Regions from separate parts of the Methylosarcina fibrata AML-C10 genome, predicted to be linked through region 1. Evidence: riboswitches for the same ligand, from Rfam matches in the RefSeq annotation. Region 1 holds a riboswitch; each other region holds the start of a gene.
The links. Region 1 has a riboswitch for cyclic di-GMP ahead of A3OW_RS0102850 (TolB-like translocation protein). Riboswitches for the same ligand answer to the same signal wherever they lie in the genome.
Positions count from the first base shown of each region.

Region 2: another riboswitch for cyclic di-GMP. It lies ahead of A3OW_RS23985 (TolB-like translocation protein); the one in region 1 lies ahead of A3OW_RS0102850 (TolB-like translocation protein).
Region 3: another riboswitch for cyclic di-GMP. It lies ahead of A3OW_RS0116120 (hypothetical protein); the one in region 1 lies ahead of A3OW_RS0102850 (TolB-like translocation protein).

Region 1 is NZ_KB889965.1:565,710-570,675, forward strand. It holds gene A3OW_RS0102835 (hypothetical protein) at 1-1,057, shown strand, start outside; gene A3OW_RS0102840 (hypothetical protein) at 1,183-1,422, shown strand; gene A3OW_RS0102845 (hypothetical protein) at 1,491-1,799, opposite strand; gene A3OW_RS0102850 (TolB-like translocation protein) at 2,064-3,395, opposite strand; cyclic di-GMP riboswitch class I at 3,444-3,518, opposite strand; gene A3OW_RS0102855 (glycine zipper family protein) at 3,801-4,232, opposite strand; gene A3OW_RS0102860 (hypothetical protein) at 4,711-4,896, opposite strand; gene A3OW_RS0102865 (DNA translocase FtsK) at 4,899-4,966, opposite strand, start outside.
Region 2 is NZ_KB889965.1:753,037-758,002, reverse strand. It holds gene A3OW_RS0103865 (hypothetical protein) at 1-841, opposite strand, end outside; gene A3OW_RS0103855 (class I SAM-dependent methyltransferase) at 1,302-2,060, shown strand; cyclic di-GMP riboswitch class I at 2,640-2,714, shown strand; gene A3OW_RS23985 (TolB-like translocation protein) at 2,957-4,192, shown strand; gene A3OW_RS23980 (tannase/feruloyl esterase family alpha/beta hydrolase) at 4,292-4,966, shown strand, end outside.
Region 3 is NZ_KB889965.1:3,442,345-3,447,310, reverse strand. It holds gene A3OW_RS26560 (L,D-transpeptidase) at 1-658, opposite strand, end outside; gene A3OW_RS0116130 (YcbK family protein) at 705-1,388, opposite strand; gene A3OW_RS0116125 (hypothetical protein) at 1,736-2,080, opposite strand; cyclic di-GMP riboswitch class I at 2,256-2,331, shown strand; gene A3OW_RS0116120 (hypothetical protein) at 2,447-3,202, shown strand; gene A3OW_RS0116115 (nuclear transport factor 2 family protein) at 3,469-3,831, opposite strand; gene A3OW_RS0116110 (hypothetical protein) at 4,055-4,507, opposite strand; gene A3OW_RS0116105 (HAD-IA family hydrolase) at 4,661-4,966, opposite strand, start outside.

The DNA of each region.
Region 1 (4,966 bases):
AAGAATGAAGGTACTGATGGTGCACGGCGTGGGCGACCATTTGCCGGGTTATTCCACCCAGTTTCTTGAAAAACTGGCGCAAAAGCTCGATTTGCCGGTCATGGCGGCCAGGCAAAAAAACATCAAACTGACCAGCCGGACGGAAACCGGAAAAAAACTCGGAAATTTGAGAATCAACCGTTTGTTAAGCAGGGATAGAAGAAAAGAGTTGCTCTTTTATGAACTGACCTGGTCGGAAATCACGGCGTACCAGAAAGAAGTGCTGGCCTACGACAATTCCGGCGAGTATTCCTTCCGCCGGGCAAAAATCAACGATCTAATGAAAAAATTCTCCAACGATACAGGTCCCGACCCGATCATTTATCTGGGCGAGAGCCGGGAGGATATTCTGGTATCGTTCGCTCAAGCATTTTGCTGGATGACCAAAAGCGACTGGAAAAGCCTGCCGGACGACGTCATGCAAGCCTGTTCCTTCAATGAAGATAGTGCGCCGGCCAACATTCGCAACGACCAGTACGCGGTGATTTCGCACAGTCTCGGCAGCCGCATCACCATCGACGGCATGCAACGCATTGCTTCGATCATTGACGAACGGGACCCCGATTTCAGAAATGCCTTGAAAAACAAGGAAATTCCCATTTACATGATGTCCAATCAGTTGCCGATGCTGCAACTCGGCCGGAAGCTGCCCGAGATCAGCAATCAGAAAGCAGCCTATTGCCGGCCCGAAGGCGAAAAATTCAACGAACGCATCATCAGCAAAACGCCGATCATTGCTTTCAGCGATCCGAACGATTTGCTGAGTTACGCGATTCCGCACGGTTTTGCCGAAAAATATCTGGACTCCCGTTTATGCATCGACGTGACCAACATCAACATCAACGTCGCCACCATTTTTGACGCCTTCGGACTCGGCAAACTGGCCAATCCTCTGGATGCCCATATCGGCTACGATACCGACGATAGGATCATTGCGCTGATCGCCAAAGGCATCGGCAATCACCACACCGATCAACTGGTTCTGGACCGCTGCAGGTGGGTTGAGACCATTGATTGAGGAAAAGAATCAAACAGAAACTTTTAAATATTCTGAAACTATAATAATTAGACTCTGCTCAGTAAATATAACCTATTGAATAAAAATAATTATTAAGCGTTATTTGCTCTAATTAATGCACGTTGGTGCTGGGTAAACGGGACAAACCGGTCGACTTGGGTGCCAAACTCGGCGTCAGTCTAACCGGCGAGAGCTTGGCCCATGTCGATCACCTGCGTTGGGAGGCCTTCCATGAAGGGCTGGACTTGACGGCATCAGTGGAAGCTTACCGGGATCGCTACGGGTGCTCTCCGGAACAGGTGTTCGCCGATCCCGGCAAAAGCCTGACAACCCTTATCGAATTGCGCTGGGAGATCAGACAATAAGGCCGATAATATTTTTATCCCCCTCAGTCCTTTCCGCGGCTATGGTCCGTGAAAATACTCAATAACCCTTATGACCCAGCGACTGAGCCTACTAACCGAATGCCGACCAAATCGCGCGGCCTGATTTTAAGGCCCGATGCCGAGCAGTCGGCCGCGGAAGTTTCCGGTTTCAGACGCACGGTCACTTTCTGCTTAGTTCTCTGATTTTCACAAACGGCGCTTTGCAGGGTGAATCCGCTCGCCGTCGCTTTCACGGAGCGGCTGTTGAACTGAACCGTACCCTGCAAACGGACGCCGACCTTGTCGTTCTCGCTGACGGACAGGCCGGCTTTGACGCAATCGGCCGACGTCGATCCGGGCTGGACGGAAACGAGCACTTTCTGTCCCGTCGTCAGATTTTTTAGACTATTGAAGCCTTCATGTTAGTCCGGCATATGAGGCATTTTTTCTGGGCAACATAACCCATTATGGACCTAATGCCGGTCACCATCGGCAGTCCGGCATTCCGCTTAGAATATCCGTGGCTTTCCGTCCTTGCCTTACGACGGTTTAGCTTCAATTAATTTGGGATCCCGGGATTTTCTGTTCAATGCTTGGGAGCGACCCTTATGGACTTTACCAGACTGATCAGTTCTTTTCTGCTACCATCTGCGACGCACGAAGACATCACTCGCGCCATTGTCATCCCCCGGGACCAAGTTGCTGGCATCGGAGCCAAACGCCACGAAGCGGCCGTCGGCGGAAATTGAAGATTGGTAACTGGAACCGTTGCTTTCAAATCCCGAACTATCTACCGACACACGTTGGGTCACCCCCTTATTGAGGTCGCGAATGAAGATATCAGGTGAATTGTTGGTATCCTCCTCCACAAAGTTACTGGCAAATGATTCAAACGCCACAAAATGACCATTGGCTGAGATGGAGGGATTGAGGCTACCGAAGGAGCCGTTGTCTTCAATTCCCGTGCTATTCAATGAGACGCGTTGTGTTGCCCCCGTTTTTAGATCGTGGAGGAAGACGTCAAAAGTGTCGTTATTGTCTTCTTCGACCAGGTTGCCGGCTTCGGATGAAAATACCACGAAACGGCCATTAGCCGACATGGCAGCCGGGCCAATACTGCTGCCATTGCCTTCAACTCCCTGACTATCGATGGAAACGCGTTGAGTCACGCCGGTTTTAAGGTCGCGTACAAAGACGTCGGTTCTTCCATTATTGTCGTTTTCGACCAAATTGTTGGCATAAGATGCGAACGCAACGAAGCGACCATTGGCAGAAAGAGAAGGACCGTAGCTGTATTGATTGCTTTCATCCCCAAAACTGCTCAGGGACACCCTTCGTGTGGTACCGATTTTAAGGTCGCGAACAAAGATGTCCGCTACTCCATTGTTATCGCCAGTGACCAAATTGCTGGCATAGGATACAAATGCCACGAAACGCCCATTGGAGGAAATTGCGGGCCAATAACTTTCGAGATTAGCCTCTCTTCCCGCGCTGTCTACGGACACTCGTTGAGTTACGCCAAGTTTCAAATCACGCACAAAAATATCCATCCAGTTATTGTCATCCCCAGGGACCAAGTTGCCGGCATCGGAAGCAAACGCCACGAAGCGGCCATCGGCGGATATGGCGGGTGACAGATAACTCCCATTATTACCTTCTATCCCTTTGCTGTTAACGGAAACTCGTTGTGTCAGGCCGGTTTTAAGATCGCGCACGAAAGTGTCTGTTACGCCGTTAGAATCTTCGGAAACCAGGTTACTGGCATCGGAATTAAACACCACAAAACGGCCGTTGGCGGACATGACGGATCCAGTACTGCCGCCATTACCTTGTACTTCCGTACTGGATACCGACACTCGACTAGTACTGGGCGGAGCGGCTAAAGTTGTAGAGATGGGGGATAGTGCAATATTTAAAGCGCTCACAATAGCCAGAGCGGCCCATTGATTGAAAAACGGTAGTTGGGTTTTCATGGAGAATCACCTTCATTTTATCAGTGAGTGACCCTAACGCTGGCCATTATCGGCAGTCCGGCTTTCCCACAAGGATCCGCGACTTTCTGTCCCTACCTTGCGATAGGTTTGGCTTTGATGAATGATCAGTCGCTTTTTACTCTGTTCTTATTAACATTTCAACTGAGTGTTTTAGTCATCTTTAAATCTTAGAGCTTGCGCCTGATAGAATGAAAATGAGACAAAACCGATTAAGTTGCTCAGCGCAAATGCACCTTGATCCGATGGCGAGGCTCCTCCGGTTGAAACCAACGTTCAATCGCGAGACCTCAAACCGGAGCGCCAAGGAGCCCCGATTGAGCAAGATTTCACTGTAAGCATTGCCAATGCTTGATTTTGTAGCGTCGTTTCTTTGGATTCATACTTTTAATCCCAGCCGACGGTCTGATAACCTCGCTCTTGCAAACATCGGTTTACGAAATTCTCAAAGGCAGGACTGCGGTCCGGTTCGCTAAACAGCCAGTGCAATAGGCCGGTGGTCGCGCCGGCGGCCGCCCCGATCGCCGATCCGGAACCCGCCGCGCCCACCACCGCACCGCCCACGGCACCCGAAGCCGCACCGACGGCAGCGCCTCCGGCGGTCTGAGCGGCCGCCTTTCCGGCGCCGCCGCTATCCGAATCGGCCCCGGCCGCTTCGGCCAGATCCATGCAAACGTCGATGTCGCGTTGCGCAGTTTCAGCTCCGACCGCGTTGTAGTGCGCGTTGGGATAAAGAACCGGCCGGGTCGAGGCGCAGCCTTCCAGCATCAGGGCAAGGGCAAGAGACAAAATAGCAAGAGACAAAATAAACTTGGACATGAGGCTCTCCCATTTCAGAGGACAAGGGTATGCCAATGCAGTCATGGAATCAGGCGGCAAGCAACCGGCTGTATTCTCGCCAGCATCGAATTTAACGATCGACTCAACGCCTTGAAGTCGTTATAGATTACTAAAATTGAGCAATTAATTGAATTTTCTTGCAGACTTTCCGTAATTTTCCATACCCGGTCGAATCAGCTTGGACTCTCATCAGTTTAAATCGATACAGTTATCCTGAAGGCCGGAATGCCTGTGAAAATTAAAGTAAATCGCTAAATAGAATCGATCAAATAGAGGTCGGTTTCCTGAATTGATGGAAATTAGATAATGGGCTGGCAAACGGGTTCATTTTCAATGATTGTTGCTTTAGGGTGCAAAAGCTCAGGGTGCCATCGCCGATGGCGAGCTTGGGCATTTTCTATAGGTTGTGAATCGGCAAGTCCTGCACCGTTGATGCCGGGCGAGATTCAGCCCCGCATCATTTCATTAAATAATAAGCGCTCGCGGCAATCAGCAACTGCAAGAATGCCAGACCCCAAAAATAAAGCCCGAAAAGCACCGCTTTGACCTGCCGGGGCTGTTCGGACGAATAGCCTTTAACGATCATCCAGCCGCCGAGCGCCGACAGTGAAAGAATGATGACGCCGGCCAGGGCTATGTTCATCGTCAATCCTTGACCGGGGCCGGCGCCAGCACGACGCGTGAGCCGTTCGATTCGGCCGGGCTGACGACGC
Region 2 (4,966 bases), 190 kb from region 1:
GCTCCCAGATGGACTTGATGCGCGAATTGCTTTCCTGTTCGGCGCAGCCGTAGTAGTTATAAACTTCGTTGGCTTTGTGCAGCAGCCACTTTTCGAGCCAGGTTTCCTCGGGATCGATGATGGCCTGGTATTGAGTCACGTGCTGCTCTTCGATATGAGCGATTTCCGCGTAGAGCTGCCGGGCCAGAGGATCGCTGAAGAGCGGCCCGATGTTCATATAGTAATTCCAGGTTTGCTGCTCTCCGGACATGATCGTCAACGCATGCATTTTGGTCAACGGCGCGGCCTGGCTGCGGTCGTACGGCTCCCGCAAATCGTCCTCGGGCGCCCGATGCTCGTAGATCGTGGGCCGGCCCGGCAGCACGTCGGTGTAACTTTGCAGAATGTTGTTCGAATCCTTGCCTTCCAGGCGATCCAGCAACGCCGAATAGCGGTACATATGGTCGAAATCTTCCAGCAGGCCGAAGCGGTAGACCTGGGCAAGATAAGGATCGGGTTCGGTTTGCGCGACAGCGGCGGTCACCTCGATGGCGACCTGCTCGTAGCCGATCGTGGTTTCCAAAGGAGAATGGTCGGCGCCGATCATCCAGTTGACCAGAGTCGCCTGCTGCTGGTCGATCCGGCGAAGCTGGGCCAGAGGCAGTTGCAGATTCCTGTTCATCCGGGCGCAGGCTCTGGAAAATTGAATCGATTCCAGCTCGATTCCGTTCATCAGAATAATCCTGACCCGGGTAAATGCATCGTCGTCCAGTTTGCTGATGGGAACCTGAACCATCTCCTTCCAGGTCAGAAATTGTTTGTCGATCGGGCGTCCCCGATGTTCATAGATATTGAATGCCATTACCAACCTCCTCTGAGTAGTCATGGAATTGTTATTGGAAAGCGGCCGGGAAAAGATCCGAACCACGAAACAGGTGCTTTCTTCAGCGACCGCCGTATGCGCCAGACCCCGGATACATCAAAGCCCCACCCTTCCGAACGCTTGAAAAAATCGGATATTCGTTTGCTAGCGGAACTTGCGCTGCTTGGTTATATGGGCGAATCGTCCTGTAGACGATTTCTTCGGCATTAACTGCCTGATCCACAAAATCGGCATAAATCATCATAAAGAGAGGCAGTCGGACGATCTGTTCGGTACTGAACATAAAATACGATAGGGCTGATGAGACCGAACCGACACCCGGCATGCAAAACTTTGAACGCGGCAATTAAAGGCTATCTCACATTGGATCGTAGCGGTACAATGAGGATTGGCCGCAGTTAACCCCGTAACCTGAAACCGGATTCGAGGAGTGACGACTATGAATACGCCGCAACCCATTAACGTCTACGGCTCGCAGTCGAGCGAGTATTATCACGCCTTCCAAACCTTTCTCAATCACACCGATCAGAAAGCCAAGGCTCATCAATGGCTCAACGGCTTCGTGGAAACGCTGCCGTCACGGCAGGTTTTCATAGACGTCGGCGCCGGCAACGGACTGGTTACCTCGTGGTTTACCGATGCGTTCGATCAAACGATTGCGCTTGAGCCGAATGACTCGTTACGGGCGGAACTTAAGAACAATTGCCCTTTGGCTGAAGTGTTCTCCGAAGGGATCATGGAAGCGGCCATCGCGGACTCGGGCGATTTCGTACTCTGTTCCCACGTGCTCTACTACCTGGATAGTTCGGACTGGATGCCGACCCTGGAAAAACTCGCCTCGATGCTGTCGTCCGACGGCATACTGATAGTCGTTTTGCAGCACCACGACACGCAGTGCATGCGGATGATGCGGCATTTCCTGGAACGAAGTTTCGATTTGCCTGCTCTGGCCCGGGCCTTTCGGGACAAACAGGGCGATCGTTACGAGGTCGCCATCGAGACCGTGCCCGCTCACGTCAACACCACCGATTTTAACTCCGCCTACACCATTGCCGAGTTCATGCTCAATCTGCTGCCGATGGATCATCCGCCCGCGCGCCGGGATCTCGAGGACTATGTGCGAAATTATTTTATCTGCGCGGACCTGGGATTCCGCTTCTCCTGCGATCAGGATTTTCTTCAGATTCGGCCAAGATAATGAATTCGTCCGGACGATAACGTGCCGGAAGTATTTCATTATCCCCGGTTCGCCTTCTGCGCAAGTTCAGGCGGCAGCAATGGCGCGCTTATTTTTTACTCGCTTCAATTCGGGATCGTGACGGTCACCTGTCAGTACGAATGGATAAGCCTGAATCCGGCGTCGTGTTTTGCCGGACGAACTCGAGCCCGCAAGTGAAAAGCTGGAGAAAGTAAAGATCCAGACCAACTTCTATCCCGTCCAAAAACCGTCTCACATCTGTCTCTTGAGACAACTTCGAGACAATTATGAGACATAATAGTGTCTCAGATGTCGCCTTTTGCAAAAGAGATTTGCCGATAACTCCAATCAAATAGCTGATAAAACTAACTACTTCTTCTTATTGAATTATTGGCATGATCTTTGTGTGTAAATTCTCTTGAATGGGTAGCCGAACAGAGCGATCTCTCAGCCGACAGTTGGTCGGGTTGATCAGTATAAGGCGAAGGAGTTTGCGCAGCCGTTCGTTCGAGCGATTTGAAAGATGAGTAAAATGCTCAGTTGAAAAGTTATTTAGAATAGAGTAAAAAACTTATATAGATTTATCAAAGCCAAACCTATCGCAAGGTAGGGACGGAAAGCCGCGGATCCCCATGGGACAGCCGGGCTGCCGATTATGACCAGCGTCATGGCCACCGAACAATGAGACCCAAGGCGGTGAAGCATGAACAAATCAATTTTTCTCTCCCGCAGACTTTTTCCCTTGGCTGTCGCCGGCGGTTTGCTTTCCGCTCTGACGCCCCTTGCGGCAACTTCGGCCCCCCCCCCCGCTAACGATCCGCACCTCGATATCGAGCACCGGCGAAGAAGGCAATGCGTCAAGCGTTGACGGCCCCGTTTCCGCCGACGGACGCTTCGTGGCGTTCGATTCGTCCGCCAGTAACCTGGTCTCCGTAGACAACAATGGGGTTCAGGACGTCTTTCTTCGTGACCTGAAAACCGGTTTGACGCAGCGGGTCTCGCTGGGCAACGCCGGCAATGAGGGCAAGGGCGGCAGTTCCGTTCTCGCCTTATCGAACAACGGCCGCTTCGTGACTTTTTTATCCGAGGCCAGCAATCTGATCGCCGGTGACACCAATGGCGTTGCCGATGTGTTCGTGCGCGACCTGAAAAAGGCCCGGACGCAGCGGATTTTCGTCAATAGCTCGGACGAGCAGGGTTACCCCGCAAACTATGGCTTCTCCCTATCCGCGAACGGCCGTTTCGTGGCGTTTTCGTCCAATGCTGCCAATCTGGTGCCGGACGATACCAACGGTGTCAGCGACGTGTTCGTGCGCGACCTGAAAACCGGCGTAACGCGGCGGGCTTCCGTCGACAGCGCCGGCGTGGAAGGCAACAATGGTAGCGGTTCATATGACAGCAGACGGGTCCTTTCCGCCGACGGCCGTTTCGTCACGTTTACATCCGGTGCCAGCAATCTGGTGGATGGAGACACCAACGGATTAATGGATGTCTTCGTTCGCGATCTGAAAACGGGGGTGACCGAACGAGTTTCCATCAGCAGCTCTGGAGAAGAAGCCAGCATTTCCGGATATGATCCTTCGGAATATTGTGCCGGTGCTTGGTTTTCTATTTATAGTGGTTCGCCTTCTCTTTCCGCCGACGGCCGCTTCGTAGCGTTCGAATCCGATGCTTGCAATCTGGTGGAAGGGGATACCAACAATGGTTTTTACTCTGTAGGTTACGACTATCCGGGGACGGATATCTTCATACACGACCGTAAGACCGGTGAGACGAAGCTCGCTTCCATTGATAGTTCGGGTGTTCAGGTAGGCTTAAGCTACGACCCTTCAATTTCCCGCAATGGCCGTCATGTCGCATTTACCTCCTTCTATGGCGGAGAACTTAATTCTTATTACTACATAACGACCAATGTGGTAGTGCATGATCTGAAAACCGGGGAAACAAGACTGGCCTCGATTGATCCTGTGGCGGGAGACTATTACTACTTCGGCAGTCAACGTCCCCGTATTTCCGATACGGGTCGTTTCATCTCATTTTCGTCCGATTCCAGCAATCTGGTTCCGGGGGATAACAATGGCGGAGCCAGCGGCTACGGAGTCTATGACGCCTTCGTAAGCCGCCTGTGGTAGGCGGAGGCCTATGATATTTGCGACTTAACGTTGCACCATTCAGTGGGTGGCTGATTGTGCTACTCATTCGGAAAATCACTTAATCAGTAGGAGAATTTTATGAGATTTACCCAAATACCACCGGAGAATTCCAATCTCTTCGGTAAAGGGGCGCGTTACTGCGCCAGAGCATTCAGTCTGTTGGCGCTACTGGGCTTTACGGCCGTCGGCTACGCTATAGATTGCAGTACGCCCTTCGCATCTCTGCATCCGGTTACGGATGATGTCCCCCAGATCACCGCTACTATCGAGGAAGCGACATCGCAGACGAGCAATAATATTGATTATTGCCGGGTCAAGGTTCACGTGCCGCCTCAACCGGCTAATAGTTCCGTTTCTCAAGGGATTAACATTTGGGTCAGCCTACCGACGAAAGAGAAATGGAATGGGCGCATGCAGTCCGAGGGCGGCAGTGTCTATGGGGGGGCGAGCACCCCTCCGACCTCGATGTCGTCAGGATATGTCGGCATAACAACCGATACCGGACATTCCGGTTTTTTTCTTAGCGGTAGTTTTGGCATGCTTCCGTCCGGTGGTGGCCCCAACATTCCGGTTCAGATTGATTTCGCTTACCGGTCCGTGCACCTGATGTCCGTCATCGGAAAACAACTGATCCAGGCTTTCTACGGAACATCACCCAGCCGTTCTTATTTCAACGGCTGTTCGACCGGCGGCCGCCAGGGGCTCGCGATGGCGCAGCGCTATCCCGAGGATTATGACGGCATTCTGGCTGGC
Region 3 (4,966 bases), 2.9 Mb from region 1:
TCAATTCCAGCGTTAGTGGCGGCAGAGAGACGCCCGAGACGGTTTTATAGCTTACCTGCACCGCGTAACTGCGGTCTTGTTCGTAAGCGCTGGCAAGCAGGCGGATGGTCTGGCCGCCGGCATCGGGTTCGGCGTCCAGCGTCAAACCTCCGACGGCCCGTACGTCCCGCACCGGGCGGTCGAAATGCAGCGTCACCGACGAGTCCGGCGCCAGCATTCTAAACACAGGCCCTTCCAGTTTCGGCACGGCGACCGTGGTGAAGTTCACTTCGCGGGTCTCGGACTGTCCGAACCAGGGCCGCTCCGCCGTCACCTTGAGCGTATGGCGAGTCTCGAAGGCCAGGGGCGCGGGGAGGCTCAGGCGGGTTTGATCCTTCGCGTCAAACAGAACCTTTCCCGAGCCGTCGCGCAGTTCGACCCTGGACAAGCGAGCTCCCGGGCCAATCGCCTCCAGAGTAATGATTTTGCGAGGGTCTACTTCGTTGTTGCTCCCCAGCGAGGTCATGGTAAAACCATAGGGCAATAGGCCCCGGCTGACATAGCTTCCGTCCGGACTGGCCGGCACGGCGAGCAATAAAGCCATGATCACCGCCACGGCTATCGAACTCAGCCAGAAAAAAATCGATTTGATCGAACTCAAATGAGTGGCCATTTTCATCGAGTCACCTTTGGTCCCAAGTCGTCAGAAGGCGATCACCGCTCCTCTACCAGGTTCTGAACCTGCCTGTATCCAAATGCACAAAATTATCCCGAGGATAATAACCCACGCCGCCTTGCGCCAACGTCAGCGCCGCGTTTCTAATTGTTTTGGAGGATACGCCCTCCAGCCTGATGTCAATCGCCCGGCCTTGCATATGAAAACTGTGCTCTGCGACGCCGTGACTGAATCTGCGTAACCAGGAATTGGTGAATGGAGAACGGTAACCGGAGATGATATGGAAAGGTTTATTGACGCCGAGGGTTTGCTTCAGAAAAAATAGCTGATCCAGTAACGCCGTATCGATGGGATGAACGTCATCGGTACGGAAATCGCGGAGCAAATAATTGATTTCCCGCAGCGCTTCTTCAATATAACGGCCGTGTTCGAAATAGGTTAATTTTAATTTATCGCCGGTATGCGTATGTTCGAACGCGAGCGTTTTGTGTTCGACGGCATGAAGATAAGGGGACAGAACGGGTTGCGTATTAACGTACGGCCTGGCTTTTCGCGCATGAGAGTAAGCCGGGTGCGCAGGTTCATGGCTGTGGCCCCGCCGGTGCGGATAAATCACGTGCCGAACCGCCGCAGTTGCCGCCTCGCTTCCGCTCAACGCCATCAAGGACCCCCACGCCAGCTTTTTCAGAAATTGGCGTCTTGACGCGATAGTATTGTCTTCATCCGTCTTCATATTTTTTAATAATTGCTTGTTCAACGTTTTAACCCGAATACGACGATTTTATAAAATGATTCATCGACTAGGGCCTATCGGAATCCGTATTAGTTCAATTCTGATCCGTTATTTACAAGAAGTATAGGCCAGCTCAAATTCGGCCGGAAATTTTTTCCCGGCCATTTTACCACCACTTGATGTGCTCGTGGGAATACCCGGTACTGATTTCAGGGCGAGCGATTATAAATTTGCGTAAAACTAGGGACCAATGGACAGTGATGCGATTAGGAGTGCTCGATATTGATAAATAGTCATCATAATAAAGTTTAACGGAAAAAATGTGCCGATAAAAACGAAGTGCACCGTTACGGATTTGCAAGAAGTTTGCTATAGACAATTTGTTGTTCCTGATCAGACCTGCTTCCATAAAAGCGCTCGGAAAGCCCAAACAAATACAACCTTTCATTCATCGTCATTCCGCCGATCCTTCTTATGGCGTCGTCCCTGAACGCCACCCAAAACTCGCGCGCTTTAGAATGGTCTTCTTCGCTAAATAGCCAGGTGTCGCCAAAGAACCGCTCGATCATGGTTTCAAGTTCGGTGACGTCCCGATCATCCTTTTTCCAGGCTTCAATGTGCCGGGCAAATTCCTCCAGTGCCTTTTCGTCTGAAACACCTTCGATTGATTGGACAAGTTCGTCGAGATTCATAGTTAGCTCTAACGCCGTAATTCACTGCCGGCAAAAAGCGCCGCTCGCTCTCCGCTCTGCTTTTTGCCGTCCGGGCAAGCAGCCCGGAAGAGTTTGTTGAAACCGGGCTGCTTGCTTAAAAATTGACAAAAACGCTCAGTAGAAACTTTATAAATCGTATGGTAATTTGACAAAAAATTACTAAAGCCAAACCTATGCGCAAGGTAGGGACAGAAAGTCGCGGATCCTCAAGGGAAAGCCGGACTGCCGAATGTGTCACGCGTTAGTGGCATGCCGGGCTGTCCGGTTTTTTTGTTGGAGTTGATAAAGCAACAAATTTTACCGTGACAGCGAAATTAAGCACTGTGAAAACGTTGGAGAGTCCCTATGAACAATAATAACAATAGAAAACACGCCGTAAAGTCAGCATTAATATTGGCGATGTCGGTAATGCTGGTTCCTGGCGCATTTGCGCGCGTATTGCCCGCTACTTCCCATGCTTATTACGGCATGACTTACGGGGAATGGAGCGCTAAATGGTGGGCATGGAATAACTCTATGGCGGTAGACCAGCACCCCCTTTTCGATACAGCCGACTGTAGCACAAGGCAATTGGGTACAGTTTGGTTTTTAGGCGGAACATCCACCGCTACAGACCGTGACGGAGAAACGGTTTGGGCAGCCGATCGTGTTTGCAACGTGCCTCGCGGAACGGCCCTTTTCTTCCCTGTAATAAACTCGGAAGCGGCAACGTTGGAAGGAGATGGAGAAGGGGATGAAGTGTTAAGAGCGCAGGCGGAATGGTACCAGAATCATGCTACGGAGTTGTTTGCAAAAATTGATGGAATTCCGGTTAAGAATCTGCAAAGCTACCGCGTTCAATCTCCATTATTTCAGTACGGCCCTCTTCCGGACAATAATGTCCCGTTCAATCTCGGCGGTTATTCCGGAGCAATTGCCGGCGCCAGCAGCGATTTCGTAGGGGATGGCGTCTATCTCTTGATCCCTCCCTTACCGGTCGGTAGACATGAAATCAGATTTGGCGGTAAGGCCATCTATTCTTCAACTAACGGAGATCCGTTTGATTTCATATTCAACCTGGACGTGAAGTATACAATCAATGTATTACCTCAAGAAAAATGATATTGGAGGAAGATCATAGACAGAGCCGCAGAATGCGGTCCTGTCTATGGGCTATAGAATTCCCCAATCCAGCTTGTAGCATGTAGTCCGGATGAAATGCAGCGGGTAGGTTAGGTTAACAGCTTTATCGTTAACCCAACACATCGATGCACCGAATGTTGGGTTGCAGAAAGCGCAACCCAACGCAGCTTTTTTCTGCGGTATCCTAATGCACCCGGATTAACAACGGAAAAAAGAGAAGTCCCCATGTCATCCTCCTGCGGCCCTCACGGCACCTCCGGCATTGGCAACCGCTGCAAACGCAAGAATGTGAGCTTGTCCCAATACCCGCGCTGAAACACGATCTTCCCGTTCACGACGTGAAAAAAGCCGCAGCCTCGTAGACCGAGAGGGTCGCGCCACTCGAGAATGGCCCACTCTCCCTCCTGAAAAATATGCTCAACGATGCATACCATCCTGGCATTGGCAAAGCCCGTTGCAAACATCTCTCGGATGGCAGCGCGGCCAACAACGGGTTCCTCGGCTACCTGATGGTTGGTCGCGTCTTCGCTGTAAAAGTCTGCAAGTGCATCTGCGTCGCCGCGATTGAAAGCATCGACCCAGGATTGAACAAGTTCACGAGATTCCATATACTCTATCCCAGGTTAAAGGGAACGCCTGGCGCACACCCTTGTGCTTATCAATAACCAGCCGAGATAGCCGGCCGCAGCAACATCATAGGCCAGGCAGAATGACGGCCTAAAACAAAACTTCAACACTGCCAACGTGTGTCGCTCCCCTTTGACCGACTTGTTGGGCTAACCAGCACAGCCAAAGCCAACTCGCCGATCATCGGTATTTTTTTAAAGAGTACTACTGAAAAGTAGATCGAAAAATAATCACAGCCCCTTTACCAAAACCATAGCTGGTCGTGATGAGGCTGGCAAAAAGATAGATTTCGAACACTTGCGACCAGATACCGATCAAAGGCGTTTGTCCAGCCGTTGTCGGGTCAAGCGCAGGGAAGATCGCTTGTAGCAGAAATAGGCTGGAATTAGTAAAAGCTCCCACCACCATAGCCCAACGCACATGCCAAGGCAGTGGCACTTTGGCGGCATAAAAGCCCAGAATCAGCGCACTCATCAGTAGAAAATCAATGTGGGCCTGCATCAGTCTGGTAAATTTACCGGCGAATATCAGATCAAGGTAGGGTACTTTGTTATACAGCCCTACCATGCACCACGCCAGCAACAGCGCCATTAATATCCATAATGCAGCGCCACGAAGTAACAAGACGTTTCCTGAATGTTTTATATCCTGCATCATTACTCCCGATTATAAAAACAAACTTTCAAAACCACCGATAGGCGGCAAAACCCAATTCAAGACAGAGAAACTTAAAAAAACTGGCCACAAATACAGAGTTCTATACAGTTAAATCAACACTGACTCCGCCGCTCAAGCTGCCCAACGTTTGAATTAACCGACTGGCGCGGCTCTACCGCGCCGGTCCGGTTGAATGATGGGTTGGTCATTGCTAACAAATTGAGCCAGCAATCGGGGAAGCTGCAACATATTGTCAAATGGCACTTCATCCCCGATCCGGCATGACGCTGTTTCAGCATTTCGCACATACCGGAATGCTTTCATTCCTGCTGCTGCGGCTGCCTCGATCCCAACTTCACTATCTTCCACAACCACACATTGACTGGGCATAAAGCCCATCTCATTTGCTGCATATTGGAATAGACCAGGCTCCGGCTTCCAAGAGCCAACTTCATATGA